DNA from 3 places in the Pantoea sp. PA1 genome. Region 3 is predicted to be linked to each of the others. Evidence: predicted binding sites of a transcription regulator. Region 3 holds the regulator's gene; each other region holds the start of a gene.
The links. The regulator ArgR, encoded in region 3, controls arginine synthesis, uptake and breakdown. The targets are predictions, from matches to a motif close to ANTGAATAAAAATACANT.
Positions count from the first base shown of each region.

Region 1 (4,580 bases), on a different contig from region 3:
ACGCCATAATCCGGAGGAGGTCTGAATGCCGGACGCATTAACATTTCCCCAGCAAAGGGTCAAAAATAGCGAAACAAATAACAGAGAATAACGTTTTCCTTTCATTATGAAGTCCTTCACCTGGCGATATTAAAAATCCGTCACCCCATGACAATAAGGGTGACCTGGTGCCGTTAACCCATAAAAAAACCCGACCCACTGCCCTCTGTTAAAAAGGGCAGCGAGTCGGGTTTTGCTTAAAAAAATAACAATCCCGCACTGACTCCGGGACTATATTTATTTAAGGGCGGAAAGTCAGCGTAAAAAAGCCGTTATGTGATAGGTGGCACAAAATATCTTTGTCTGCCAGCGTGATTTAAAATAAAGCGTTACACAGCGCGTTATTTAAAACAGCGCCACGCAGGAAATATAAACGCGATCACCCAATCAGAAAAAGAGACACCCCGATCAGGGTGCCCTCAGGGATTCACCAGGCGGGTACGCCGCTGTGAAAACGCAGCTCCGTGTCCGGCTCGCTAATCAGCTTCGCCTCGACCCGGCCAATCGCCTGCACCCGTGGCGCGATATCTTTTGCCGCGATCTGCGCAGCCAGCGTCAGGTAATCCTGATAGTGGCGCGCCTCGGAGCGGAGAAGCGACAGATAGAACTTCGCCAGCTCATCATCCAGCCAGGGAGCCAGACTGGCAAAACGTTCGCAGGATCGCGCCTCAATGTAAGCGCCGCAAATCAGCTTATCCACCAGCGTTTCCGGCTCATGGGTGATCACCTCACGCAGCAGAGATTTTGCATAGCGGCTGGAGGTGATCTTCTGATAGACCAGTCCGCGTGACTGCATAATCTCCCACACCTGATAGAAGTGATGCAGCTCCTCTTTAATCAGCAGCACCATCTTTTCCACCAGCTCATCGGCCCAGGGCAGCGCATTGCGCACGATGATGCGTTTGGTCAGATTTTTATGGGCATTGATAAAGTCGCTGTCGCCATCTTCGCGGAAGATGAAGTCTTCATAGGGTTTCAGCCAGGCGAGAATCGCCTCGCCGCTCGGCTTGTCGGCAACATACTTACGGATTAACCATACCGCGGTCTGCGCGGCTTTCAGTTCGCACACCAGATGGTCGGTCAGCAGCAGGGTCAGGTTTTCCGGCTTGCGCGCCTCATCAATCCAGGCTTGCGGCGTGCGGCAGTGCAGAAACTGACAGATTGGTTCGAGTAGCGGTGCGTAATTCATGATGTCAGAACAGAGCAGGAGAAGGTAAGAGGCGGAGAGGGCTCCGCCCGGGCGACTTAGTGGCGAACACCATCATCATCTTCATCGTCGATAGCGTCGTCATCTTCCTCTTCGGCATCGGGATCTTCGAAATAGGTGCCCCAGCCGTCATAATCGACGTTGTATTTACCGACCAGGTTAACCAGCTGCTCAACCTGCACATCGATCAGTTCTGCTTTCAGCGCCGATTCGCTGAGGATGTCAACGCACATGACGGTCGTGCCATCTTCCAGCTCCAGCTCTTCCGGCTCGGTCACTTCATAACCCAGCTTAAAGGCGTCAACGGCCGCTTTTTCCAGCGAATCAAAATTATTGCATGAGAGATGGTGCTCGATGGTATAGAGCGCATCGGGATCGCTGCCATCCTCCAGCAGTTCTTCGATAATCTGCCGCGTCTCTTCACGCTGCTCTTCCAGCAATGCTTCATATGCCATAACGATGTTCCTCTCTGAGTTCGGCAATAAACCGCTATTTTCCCACACTGCCTGTCGCGCCACTACACAAAACGACAAGTTTATTGGCACCCGCTCTTGAAAATGCATATTCATACGGTTAGATTGAATTTTAATTCACTTTAATGATTACCGGAGTGTTGTATGAGTCAGCTGTATCAGCGCCATTTCCTCAGGCTTCTGGATTTTACCCCCGCCGAAATGGATCACCTGCTTACCCTTTCCGCTGAATTAAAGCAGGCGAAAAAAAGCGCCAGCGAAGTGCAGTACCTGAAAGGCAAAAACATCGCGCTCATCTTCGAAAAAGACTCGACCCGTACCCGATGCTCTTTCGAAGTTGCCGCTTACGATCAGGGTGCTAACGTCACTTATCTCGGCCCGAGTGGCAGCCAGATCGGCCATAAAGAGTCGATGCGCGACACGGCGCGGGTGCTGGGCCGGATGTACGATGGCATCCAGTATCGCGGTTACGGTCAGACGCTGGTTGAAACGCTGGCGGAACATGCCGGTGTGCCGGTCTGGAACGGCCTGACAGACGAATTTCACCCGACCCAGCTGCTGGCCGACCTGCTGACCATGCAGGAGCACCTGCCGGGCAAAAAACTCAGCGACATGACGCTGGTCTATGTCGGTGACGCACGCAACAACATGGGTAATACGATGCTGGAAGCGGCGGCGCTGACCGGACTGGATCTGCGCCTGGTAGCCCCGGAAAGCTGCTGGCCCGAGGCGCAACTGGTGGCAGAGTGCCGTGAGGTCGCCCGTCAGACCGGCGGTACTATCACCCTCACCGACAACATTGCCGACGGCGTCAAAGGCGCAGACTTCATCTACACCGATGTCTGGGTGTCGATGGGCGAAGCCAAAGAGGTCTGGGCAGAGCGTATCGCCCTGCTGCGTGACTATCAGGTTAACCGGGCGATGCTCGATCTGACCGGCAACCCGCAGGTGAAATTCCTGCACTGTCTGCCCGCTTTCCATGACGATCAGACCACGCTGGGTCAGCAGATGGCGGAACAGTACGATCTGCCTAACGGTATGGAGGTGAGCAACGAGGTGTTTGAGTCGGCGCACAGCATTGTCTTCGACCAGGCCGAGAACCGGATGCACACCATCAAAGCGGTGATGGTGGCCACGCTGGGCCAGCGCTGATCGTCCGGCGGCAGGCGGGCTGACGCCACAGGTTGTCGCCCGCCTGTCGCCCCGGCCCTCTCCGCAGCGCAAACGTTTTCCCTTGCTGCGCCACCGCGAACGGGTATAATGCGCCCCAATTTGCCGGAGGAAATATGCGACAGCACAGCGGACAATTTGACGCGCCATCACGCCTGACCGCAGGCGGTGCTGCTGTTTCTTTCGGTCATCGACCCGATCTTAAAAAAGCCCCTTAAGCAGGGGCTTTTTTTTGTCCGCAATCCGGCCGCGCAGAGGAGAGAGTTATGGCTAACCCGCTATACCGCAAGCACATCATTTCAATTAACGACCTCAGTCGTGAAGAGCTGGAGCTGGCGCTGCACACCGCCGCTCAGCTGAAAGCCCATCCGCAGCCGGAACTGCTGAAGCACAAGGTGATTGCCAGCTGCTTCTTTGAGGCCTCGACCCGCACCCGCCTGTCGTTTGAAACCGCGATTCACCGTCTGGGTGCCTCAGCGGTGGGCTTTGCTGACGGCAGCAACACGTCACTGGGCAAAAAAGGCGAAACCCTGGCCGACACCATTTCCGTCATCGGCACCTATGTGGATGCGATTGTGATGCGTCATCCGCAGGAGGGCGCGGCGCGGCTGGCGACGGAGTTTTCCGGCGGCATCCCGATTCTGAACGCCGGTGACGGGGCCAACCAGCATCCGACCCAGACCCTGCTCGACCTCTTCACCATCCAGGAGACCCAGAGCCGCCTGAATAACCTGAACGTGGCGATGGTGGGGGATCTGAAATATGGCCGCACCGTGCACTCCCTGACCCAGGCGCTGGCGAAGTTTGATGGCAACCGCTTCTTCTTTATCGCGCCCGATGCGCTGGCGATGCCCGCCTATATCACCGACATGCTGGACGAGAAGAGTATCCCCTGGTCACGTCACGACAGCTTTGAAGAGGTCATGCCGCAGCTCGATATTCTTTACATGACGCGGGTGCAGAAAGAGCGGCTCGATCCGTCTGAATATGCCAACGTCAAAGCGCAGTTCATCCTCCGCGCCGCCGATCTCGCCACGGCGCGTGACAAAATGAAAGTGCTGCACCCGCTGCCGCGCATCGACGAAATCACCACCGATGTCGACAGCACCCCTTACGCCTGGTATTTCCAGCAGGCGGGTAACGGCATCTATGCACGCCAGGCTCTGCTGGCACTGGTTTTAAACAGCGAACTCGCCCTGTAAGGAGATCTCATCATGACGCAGGACAACAAATTGCAGGTCGAAGCGATCAAACGCGGCACGGTCATCGACCACATTCCGGCACAGATCGGCTTTAAGCTGCTCTCTCTGTTCCGGCTGACCGAAACCGACCAGCGCATCACCATCGGCCTGAATCTGCCGTCGGGCGAGATGGGCCGCAAAGATCTGATCAAGATTGAAAACACCTTTCTCACCGACGATCAGATCAATCAGCTGGCGGTCTATGCGCCCGATGCCACGGTTAACCGCATCGACGACTATGAGGTGGTGGCCAAGATCGCCCCGACGCTGCCGGATCGCATCGAGCGGGTGCTGACCTGTCCCAACAGCAACTGCATCAGCCGCAGCGAGCCGGTCTTCTCCAGTTTTGCCGTGAAGCAGCGCGCCGACGATGTGCATCTCAAATGCAAATATTGCGAAAAAGAGTTCGCCCGCCACGTGGTGCTGGGTCACTGGTAATCGCCCTGCCCG
Region 1 covers NZ_JBXGEE010000002.1:250,131-254,710, reverse strand. The annotation lists gene AC1V0D_RS11960 (hypothetical protein) at 1-105, opposite strand, end outside; gene miaE (tRNA isopentenyl-2-thiomethyl-A-37 hydroxylase MiaE) at 467-1,228, opposite strand; gene rraB (ribonuclease E inhibitor RraB) at 1,285-1,701, opposite strand; gene argF (ornithine carbamoyltransferase) at 1,864-2,871, shown strand; gene pyrB (aspartate carbamoyltransferase) at 3,156-4,091, shown strand; gene pyrI (aspartate carbamoyltransferase regulatory subunit) at 4,104-4,568, shown strand.
Region 1: argF (ornithine carbamoyltransferase) is a predicted target of ArgR. The motif match lies at 1,824-1,841, and genes of this name have one in related genera.

Region 2 (4,580 bases), on a different contig from region 3:
TACGGCCGACACCATGTTTTGCGCCCAGCTCGTTGAGTTTTTCCAGACACTGGAACGGACTCAGTTTTTCGCCGTTAACGGCCACAACCCGGCCTTTTTCGACGGTCACGGTCACCTCTTCAGGCTGATCGGGCGCCTCCAGCGGATCGACGGTCCAGACCCAGCAATCTTTATTCGGCGCATTGGCCGGGCTCTCCAGCACGCCGCCTTCGGTAGAGATGTGCCAGGCGTTTTCATCACGGCTGTAGATCTTTTCCAGTGAGGCGGTGGTCGGGATATTGCGCTCTTTCAGGTAGTCCAGCAGCGCTTCACGCGAACGCAGGTTCCATTCACGCCACGGGGCAACCACTTTCAGTTGCGGTGCCAGGGCGGTATAGGTGGTTTCGAAACGCACCTGGTCATTCCCTTTACCGGTTGCACCGTGGCACAGCGCATCCGCGCCTACTTTCAGTGCCAGCTCAACCTGCGCTTTCGCGATGATAGGACGGGCCATCGAGGTGCCGAGCAGATAGGTGCCTTCATAGAGCGCACCGGTCTGCAGCACCGGGTAAACGTAGTCGCTGATAAACTCTTCACGCAGATCCACAACGTGGCATTCCGAGGCGCCAGACTGCAGCGCTTTCTTCTCAACACCTTCCAGATCGCCACGCTCCTGACCGATATCCGCCACAAAAGCGACCACTTCACAGCCACCGTAGTTCTCTTTCAGCCATGGAATGATTGCCGAGGTATCAAGACCACCGGAGTAAGCCAGAACGATTTTTTTGATGTTTTGCGTTTGCATTTCGTAATCCTTGAATCAGAGTCGTTAAGCGAGAATCCGGGTGCCAATCGACACGCCGTTAAACAGGTCAGGCAGCCGCTCAGCGTGACGCCAGCTGGCGATATCGACCGGGCGGCCCAGCGTACGCGCGGCATCCAGCGCCGCGTGCACTTTCACAATCATGCCATCGGTAATAATGCCCTGGGTGATCAGCTGCTCCGCTTTGTCAGCGGTCATCTCTTCGATGCGCTGACCTTTGCCGTCGAGAATACCACTCACGTCGGAGAGCAGAACTAAATCCGCGCCCAGCGTTGAAGCCAGTGCCGTCGCCGCCTGATCGGCGTTGACGTTCATCAGTTCGCCGCCCTCAGTGATGCCAATAGAGCTCACCACCGGCATGTAACCCGCCGCCAGCAGCGTATTCAGCAGTGCCGGGTCGCCTGGCATGGCGTGGCCCACATGGCCAAGTTCCGGATCGAAGGCAGTGACATTCACGATGCCCGCATCACCCAGGCAGAGGCCAACCGCGTTGATGCCCGATTTTTTCGCCCAGGCCAGCAGCGTTTTATTGGCGGTTCCCGCCAGCGCACCGGTAATGATGTCGATCTGATCGGCTGGGGTGACGCGCAGGCCATTTTTCTTCATCACCGGCAGCGCCAGCTTTTTCATCAGCTCGTCCACCAGGCAACCGCCGCCGTGGACAATGATCAGTGGACGCTGATGGGTGCTGCGATATTTCAGCAGCGCTTCAAACAAGCGGGCCAGCGCTTCTTCGCTGTCCAGCAGCACACCGCCCAGTTTGATAATCAATGGATTGGTCATGGTTTATTTGTCCGTTAAATCAGTGACTGCGTTTCTGGGAAGCCGAACCGGATGTTCAGGCACTGCACCGCCTGCGATGCCGCACCCTTCAGCAGATTGTCTTCGGCTGCCACGACAATCAGATGCTCGCCCTGCGTCTCAAATCCGATGTCGCAGTAAGGCAGGCCCACGACGGCTTTCAGCGCCGGCACACCCTGGTCATAGAAACGCACCAGCGGCTTATTGTCATAGGCGCGATGGAAAACGGCGGCAATATCTTCGCGGCTGACACCCGCTTTCAGACGGCAGGTAATGGTCGCCAGGATACCGCGCGGGAAGCTGCCCAGATGTGGGGTGAAGATCACCGGGGTGCCAAGGTGGGCCACAATCTCCGGATGATGACGATGATTGAACAGGCCGTAAGGCTGCAGGCTCACTTCGCAGAAGCTGGTGCCGACATTGGCTTTACGGCCGGCACCGCTCACGCCACTGGTGGCATTGATGACCGGCCACTGCGCGTCGTTTAGCAGTCCGGCATCCACCAGCGGTTTCAGCGCCAGCTGCGCGGCGGTCGGATAGCAACCCGGCACGGCCACCAGCTGCGCCTGCTGGATGTTTTCATGCTGATATTCCGCCAGGCCGTAAACGGCTTTGTCCAGCCAGTCGCCATGCTGATGGGTGAAGCCATAGAAGCGAGTGTAGAACTCAGCGTCATTGACCCGGAAAGCGCCCGACAGGTCGAACACCACACAACCCGCCTTAAGAAATTCCGGAGCCAGATCGTGGCTGACTTCATGCGCCGTCGCCAGAAAGACCACATCCACTTTGTCTGCCCACTCCGCCGCGCTGCTCAGTGGCTGCAGCGGAAGATCCACCACGCCTTTCAGCTGCGGATGAAGATCGGACAAGCGCTTACCTGCATCAGGGCTTTGCGCCGAAACCGCTAAAGCGGTTATGTTGATATGTGGATGACGATTCAGGAAGGTGGCAAGCTCTACTCCAGCATAACCACTGGCACCAACGATCAGCGTATTCAACATCAGGCTGTAACCCCTTTTACAGTCGCACGTCCCGGGCCGCGGCCTTGCCCCGTAACCCACTCAGTCTTCTGCAGTGATTTAAGGTTTCCTTGCAGAGGACGTTAATGTATTTTTATTCACTATTAATGCATGAATATGGATACATCCTAACCCAAGGACCGTCAACAGTGAAGACAAAATTACCGCCTTTTATTGAACTCTACCGCCAGTTAATCGCCACACCGTCGATCAGCGCAACCGATGCGGCTCTGGATCAGAGTAATGAAACTTTAATCAATTTGCTGGCAGGCTGGTTTCGTGACCTCGGCTTCAGCGTGGAAGTGCAGCCTGTACCCGGCACCCGCAATAAATTTAATATGCTGGCGCGGACCGGAACCGGCGCGGGCGGCCTGCTGTTAGCCGGGCATACCGATACCGTTCCCTTTGATGATGGCCGCTGGACACGCGATCCCTTTACCCTGACTGAGCACGACAACAAGCTCTATGGCCTGGGTACGGCAGACATGAAAGGTTTCTTCGCCTTTATTCTCGATACGCTGCGGGATGTGGATGTCAGCACCCTCAGCAAGCCGCTCTATATTCTTGCCACGGCCGATGAAGAGACCACGATGGCCGGCGCGAAATATTTCTCTGAATCGACGCAGCTGCGTCCCGACTGCGCCATCATCGGTGAACCCACCTCACTCAAGCCGGTGCGGGCACACAAAGGACACCTGTCGAATGTGATCCGCATTGAAGGGAAATCGGGCCATTCCAGCGATCCGGCACGCGGCGTGAACGCCATTGAACTGATGCATGAGTCGATTACCCATCTGATGCAACTGCGCACGACCCTGCAGGAGCGTTATCACCATGATGGCTTTGCCATCCCTTATCCCACCATGAACTTCGGCCATATTCATGGCGGTGATGCCGCTAACCGTATCTGCGCCTGCTGTGAACTGCATATGGATATCCGTCCGCTGCCGGGCCTGTCGCTCAGCGATCTGGATGGGCTGCTTAACGAGGCGCTGGCTCCGGTCAGCGCACGCTGGCCAGGCCGTGTCACAGTGGCCGAACTGCATCCGCCGATTCCCGGCTATGAGTGTCCGGCGAATCATGAGCTGGTGAGTGTGGTGGAAAAACTGCTGGGCACGCCGACCGAAATCGTTAACTACTGCACCGAAGCCCCTTTTATTCAGCAGCTCTGTCCGACGCTGGTACTGGGGCCAGGGTCCATTAATCAAGCCCATCAGCCAGATGAATTTATTGATACTGCATTTATTAAGCCGACACGCGCGCTTATCAGTCAGGTTGTGCAGCATTTCTGTCACTGATTGACAGTAAATGGGGCATTTCACTGTATTAACAGTAAAATGCCCCCTCATTCTGCGGGATTTACCAATAAGAATAACTTATCCCGCTTTGTTCCCGATAAATTCTTCGAATTTCCGTTATTTAGCAACCTGTTCAGCCCACTTTAACGCATTTGACGAACGCAACATTACGTGGCTAGATAAAAGACGTTGTTATGCCCACCGGGTGACTATCCAGAACGTTTCAGAATGCTGACAGGCGGCAACGGAGCCGGTTCCCTGTAGATTAGCGGGAGCAGAACGTTGCCGATTTTTCTGCTGCCTGAAAGGTCGGGTGTAGAAGTTTTTCAAGACGATAAGGGTGTCAGGGTCCAATGAACGAACAATATTCCGCAATGCGAAGTAATGTCAGTATGCTCGGCAAACTGCTCGGGGATACGATTAAGGAAGCTCTGGGCGAGAACATCCTCGACCAGGTTGAAGCCATCCGTAAGCTCTCCAAGTCATCCCGTGCAGGCAATGACACACATCGTAAAGAACTGCTCAATACGCTGCAGAATCTCTCCAACGAAGAGCTTCTGCCGGTTGCACGCGCCTTCAGCCAGTTTCTTAACCTCACCAACGTGGCCGAGCAGTATCAGACCATTTCCCAGAGTGGCGAAGGGGCGAATCACCCGGAAC
Region 2 covers NZ_JBXGEE010000008.1:117,603-122,182, reverse strand. The annotation lists gene AC1V0D_RS21005 (argininosuccinate synthase) at 1-784, opposite strand, end outside; gene argB (acetylglutamate kinase) at 809-1,585, opposite strand; gene argC (N-acetyl-gamma-glutamyl-phosphate reductase) at 1,600-2,604, opposite strand; gene argE (acetylornithine deacetylase) at 2,772-3,920, shown strand; gene ppc (phosphoenolpyruvate carboxylase) at 4,274-4,580, shown strand, end outside.
Region 2: argC (N-acetyl-gamma-glutamyl-phosphate reductase) is a predicted target of ArgR. The motif match lies at 2,708-2,725, and genes of this name have one in related genera.

Region 3 (4,580 bases):
TTTGATTTTAATGAAATTGTCGACCAGGCCCATTTTTTCCGCCAGTTCAGCGAGCGATTCGCGCTGGATGAGCGTCGCATCTGCGATCTGGATGGGTTATGGGATGTGGTGACGGGGGATCTGCTCCCGATGCCGCTGGAGATTGAGTTCATCAATCTGGGCAGAGGACAGCGACGGCGTTATGGGGCCCTGATTTTACTCTTTGATGAAGCTGAAGAGGAGCTGGAAGGTCAGCTTCACTTTAACGTCAGATGAAAAAAGGCCCCGGCGAGCGGGGCCAAAGGGTTCGTCATGATAGTGACGAGGAATTACTTATAAAGCTGTGCGGTGATGTGGTAGTTGTCACCGGTACGCGCCTCGATCACTTTATAGGCGCTGGCACCCTGTTCATCGGCTTTCTGAGACAGTTCAGCGCGATAATCCATCGGTGCACCCGCGGTACCACTGATGGTTACGGTGCCCGCAGGCTGCAGGTTCTGCGTCTGATCGCCGGTTACCAGCTGCGCGGCGGAAGCGCCGAAAGCCATAACGGAAAGCAGACTGACTGTAGCGATGGTTGTTTTGATGTTCATGTTCGTTTCCTCATTACATTCAACAACCTGCGGTTAATCATTGGTGCGGGTCGTCGATAGTTTCAACGCCACAAGGCGTCATCACGGTGAATTATTTATACAACTCAGCGGTCACATGCCAGGTGTTGTCCTGGTTGTTTTCGATGATGCGATAGTGGCTTGCGCCCTGCGCATCCGCTTTCTCCGACAGGACCTGACGGATATGCGTCTGGTCGCCGTTACGGCCCGCAATGCTGATGGTCTGGTTCATTGACTGCAAACCCTGCGCCTGTTCATTGGAAACCAGGCTGGCGGCACTGGCACCTGCTGAAAACAGGGAGATGCTCAGTGCAGCGATGGCAAGTTTGATTTTCATTTTCTGCTCTCCTGAAATTCTGCTTACGCTCTCCGGCACGCGGCTTATCGCGTCAGACGGAGTGAGGCGACGCCTTAGTTATAGAGCGCGGCGGTCGCGTGGTAATTGCCGTTGTTGTAAGCCTCGATGACGCGATAGGCTTTTGCGCCCTGCTGATCGGCTTTGTCGCTCAGTTTCTGTCGGATATCCATCGGTGAGCCCGCTACACCGCTGACACTGATGGTGCCGACAGCCTGCAGATCCTGTGCCTGAGAGGCGGTGATAGATTCTGCTGCCACAGCACCGAATGACAGGGCAGAGAGCACGCTAAGAGCAGCGATGGTAGTTTTTACGTTCATGAAATTTTCCTCGTCGTCTGTTTTTATCTTTTTAGTTAGTGTGATTTGCATCACGAAAAGAAGTATAGGACTAATAACGTCAGAAATTAATACCGCGCTAATAATGTTTTTTTGTGATTCTTTATCCTTATGGCTACTTTTAATAACCGGACGTTATAAAAACAGGGTGAAAAATGAGCTTTGAGCGTGTTTTAACAGCAGAAACAAGGGGATAAATGACTTTAACGTTTCGTGCGAAAGAAGGCGGTATATCGGGCTGGTGTTTGATCTGGATCCGGGCAATGCGGCCGGTTTAGTGATGTAAAGCAGTGTAAAATAGCGCAAAAGGTGAAGCAGACGACGCTATCTGACCACCAGCCTGCTGCCTGAAAACGGGGGCAAGCCTCGCAGAACGGTAGTCACGAGAGGAGCGCGTAACGGGAAGAGGAGAAGCGCAAACCGCAGAGAAAGCGCGGGCAGAGAGATGAACTGACGACCAGGCTCAGGATGGCTGGCCGCCAGTCCGCGATCAGAGTTCCTGTTCAAACAGGTTGAGGATCGCGCTGTGCAGTTGCTTGACCGTGAAATCACGCGCACGGGTAATAAAGATGGTGTCATCCCCGGCAATGGTGCCAAGAATTCCTTCCGACTTTCCTAATGAATCCAGCAGGCGTGCAATCAGCTGTGCTGCGCCCGGACTGGTGTGAATGACCACCAGCGCATCGTTGTAGTCGATATCCAGCACCAGGTTTTTTAACGGGCTGGTGGTCGTCGGCACACCCAGCTCGGCAGGCAGGCAATAGACCATTTCCATTTTGGCATTACGGGTGCGCACTGCGCCAAACTTGGTCAGCATCCGCGAGACTTTGGACTGGTTGATATTTTCAAAGCCCTCATCCTGAAGCGCCTGAACAATTTCGCCCTGGGAACTGAATTTTTCTTCTTTTAATAAGGCCTTGAAAGCCTTGATCAGATCGTCTTGTTTCGATGGGTTTCGCATAGGTTACCAATAAATAGAAAGAATAACCGCGCATCCGCCCGCGGCAGAGTGGTGATTATGCATTTAAATGCATTTTTATGCAATCGGTCGATTGATGAGCAGGGTTCGGGCGGCTAGCGGGCGGCGATAATAGCAAATAAATCCCTTCAGACCAAAACCCCTGTCACAGCCCCGAAAGGCGAAGGTTGCAAAGTTGTTATACTATTGGTGGTGTAGTAACAGAAAACGAACATAGCCGTTCTCTGTCTGACGACGGCACGGTTGTCGGTCATTCAGGCGACATGATAAGTAACTTTTGAATCCGGCGATTAAGTGTGAAAACACGTAGAATTAACAGCGGATTATCATTATCGCCTGAGCAGTTGATTAAGGTCTGACACAGATAGAATTTCGGCCCATCTCTGCCCCACCTTAATAAGGAGTCAAGAATGAAAGTTGCCGTTCTCGGTGCCGCTGGCGGCATAGGCCAGGCGCTCGCACTTCTGCTCAAAACCCAGCTTCCGGCAGGTTCAGCACTCTCACTGTATGACATCGCCCCGGTGACACCGGGTGTTGCCGTTGATCTCAGCCATATTCCCACTGCCGTCACTATTGAAGGGTTCAGCGGAGAAGACGCGACGCCAGCCCTGAAAGGTGCCGACGTGGTCCTGATTTCAGCAGGTGTCGCACGCAAACCCGGTATGGATCGTGCGGACCTGTTTAATGTTAACGCCGGTATCGTCCGTAACCTGATAGAACAGGTGGCGGCAACCGCGCCAAAAGCCCTGATCGGGGTGATCACTAACCCCGTCAACACCACCGTTGCTATCGCGGCGGAAGTGCTGAAAAAGCATGGCGTCTACGATAAGAACCGTCTGTTTGGCGTCACCACGCTGGATATCATTCGCGCCAATACTTTTGTCGCGGCGCTGAAAGGCAAGCAGCCTGACCAGGTTGAAGTACCGGTGATTGGCGGCCACTCTGGCGTGACCATTCTGCCGCTGCTCTCTCAGGTTAAAGGGGTGAGCTTCAGCGATCAGGAGGTGGCGGATCTGACCAAACGTATTCAGAACGCCGGCACCGAGGTCGTGGAAGCCAAAGCCGGTGGCGGTTCGGCCACGCTGTCGATGGGGCAGGCAGCTGCGCGTTTCGGGCTGTCACTGGTACGCGCGCTGAATGGCGAAGCGAACGTGGTGGAGTGTGCCTATGTGGAAGGCGAGGGCGAACATGCGCGCTTCTTCTCACAGCCGCTGCTGCTGGGTAAAAACGGGATTGCTGAACGCAAGCCGATCGGCACACTCAGTGCGTATGAGCAGCAGGCGCTGTCAGGCATGCTGGAAACCCTGAAGAAAGATATCGAACAGGGAGAGGCGTTCGTTAAGCAGTAGCAGACGTCGCTGACTGAAAACGCCCGGCTTTCGTCGGGCGTTTTGCATTCATGACAATATCAAATCAGAAGCCTCTGACCGCCACTGAGACGTTCAGAGTACAGGGAACACGGGCAGAAGAGGAAAGCGTCCCGCGCCATGGACGGCACGGGCCGAGCGGCCAGGGATTGGCTTTAGCGCCTTTCCGATCTGCCCGTGTTCCCTGTGCAGGCTCGATCTTACCGCGACTCCCCCTGTACTTCACTTCCCCGACTCTGCCAGGCATGCTCTCTTACAGGCCACCTGATTTATAGGCACGGGCCGCCGGTGTCCCGTTACTGGCAGGCAGCTTCTTACCCAGGGTCTCCATGCGCATCTGGAAAGGCGGGAACGGCATCTCAATACCGTGCTGCTCAAATCCGCGCAGGATGAGCTGATGCAGCTCGTGACGCAGGGGCATACGATGTCCCATCTCAGCGGCATGCACCCGGAGTTCAAACAGCTGAATCCCCTGCTGCAAATCTACCAGGAAGGCTTCCGGCTGCGGTGTATCCAGCACATAACTGCAGCGTTCCGCCGCCTGCGTCAGGATGGTGGTGACCTGTTCGCTGCTCACTTTGGCCGGGGCCGGGATGGTAAGCACCACACGCGTAACGGAATCGGAGAGCGACCAGTTAATAAACTGTTCGGTGATAAAGGCCTTATTCGGCACGATAATCTCTTTGCGGTCCCAGTCGGTAATGGTGGTAGCACGTGTGTTAATCCGCGTAATGCTGCCGGTCAGGTCGCGAATCGTCACGGTGTCGCCAATACGAATCGGTTTTTCAAACAGAATGATCAGGCCTGAGATAAAGTTGGCAAAAATCTCCTGCAAACCAAACCCCAGTCCCACACCTAATGCGGCAACCAGCCACTGCAGCTTCGACCACTCAATGCCGATCATGGAGAAACCAATGAGTCCGCCAATCAGCAGCAGCAGATATTTGGTCA
Region 3 covers NZ_JBXGEE010000004.1:32,451-37,030, forward strand. The annotation lists gene AC1V0D_RS15715 (barstar family protein) at 1-255, shown strand, start outside; gene yhcN (peroxide/acid stress response protein YhcN) at 309-572, opposite strand; gene AC1V0D_RS15725 (YdgH/BhsA/McbA-like domain containing protein) at 664-927, opposite strand; gene yhcN (peroxide/acid stress response protein YhcN) at 1,002-1,265, opposite strand; gene argR (transcriptional regulator ArgR) at 1,774-2,244, opposite strand; gene mdh (malate dehydrogenase) at 2,673-3,611, shown strand; gene mscM (miniconductance mechanosensitive channel MscM) at 3,883-4,580, opposite strand, start outside.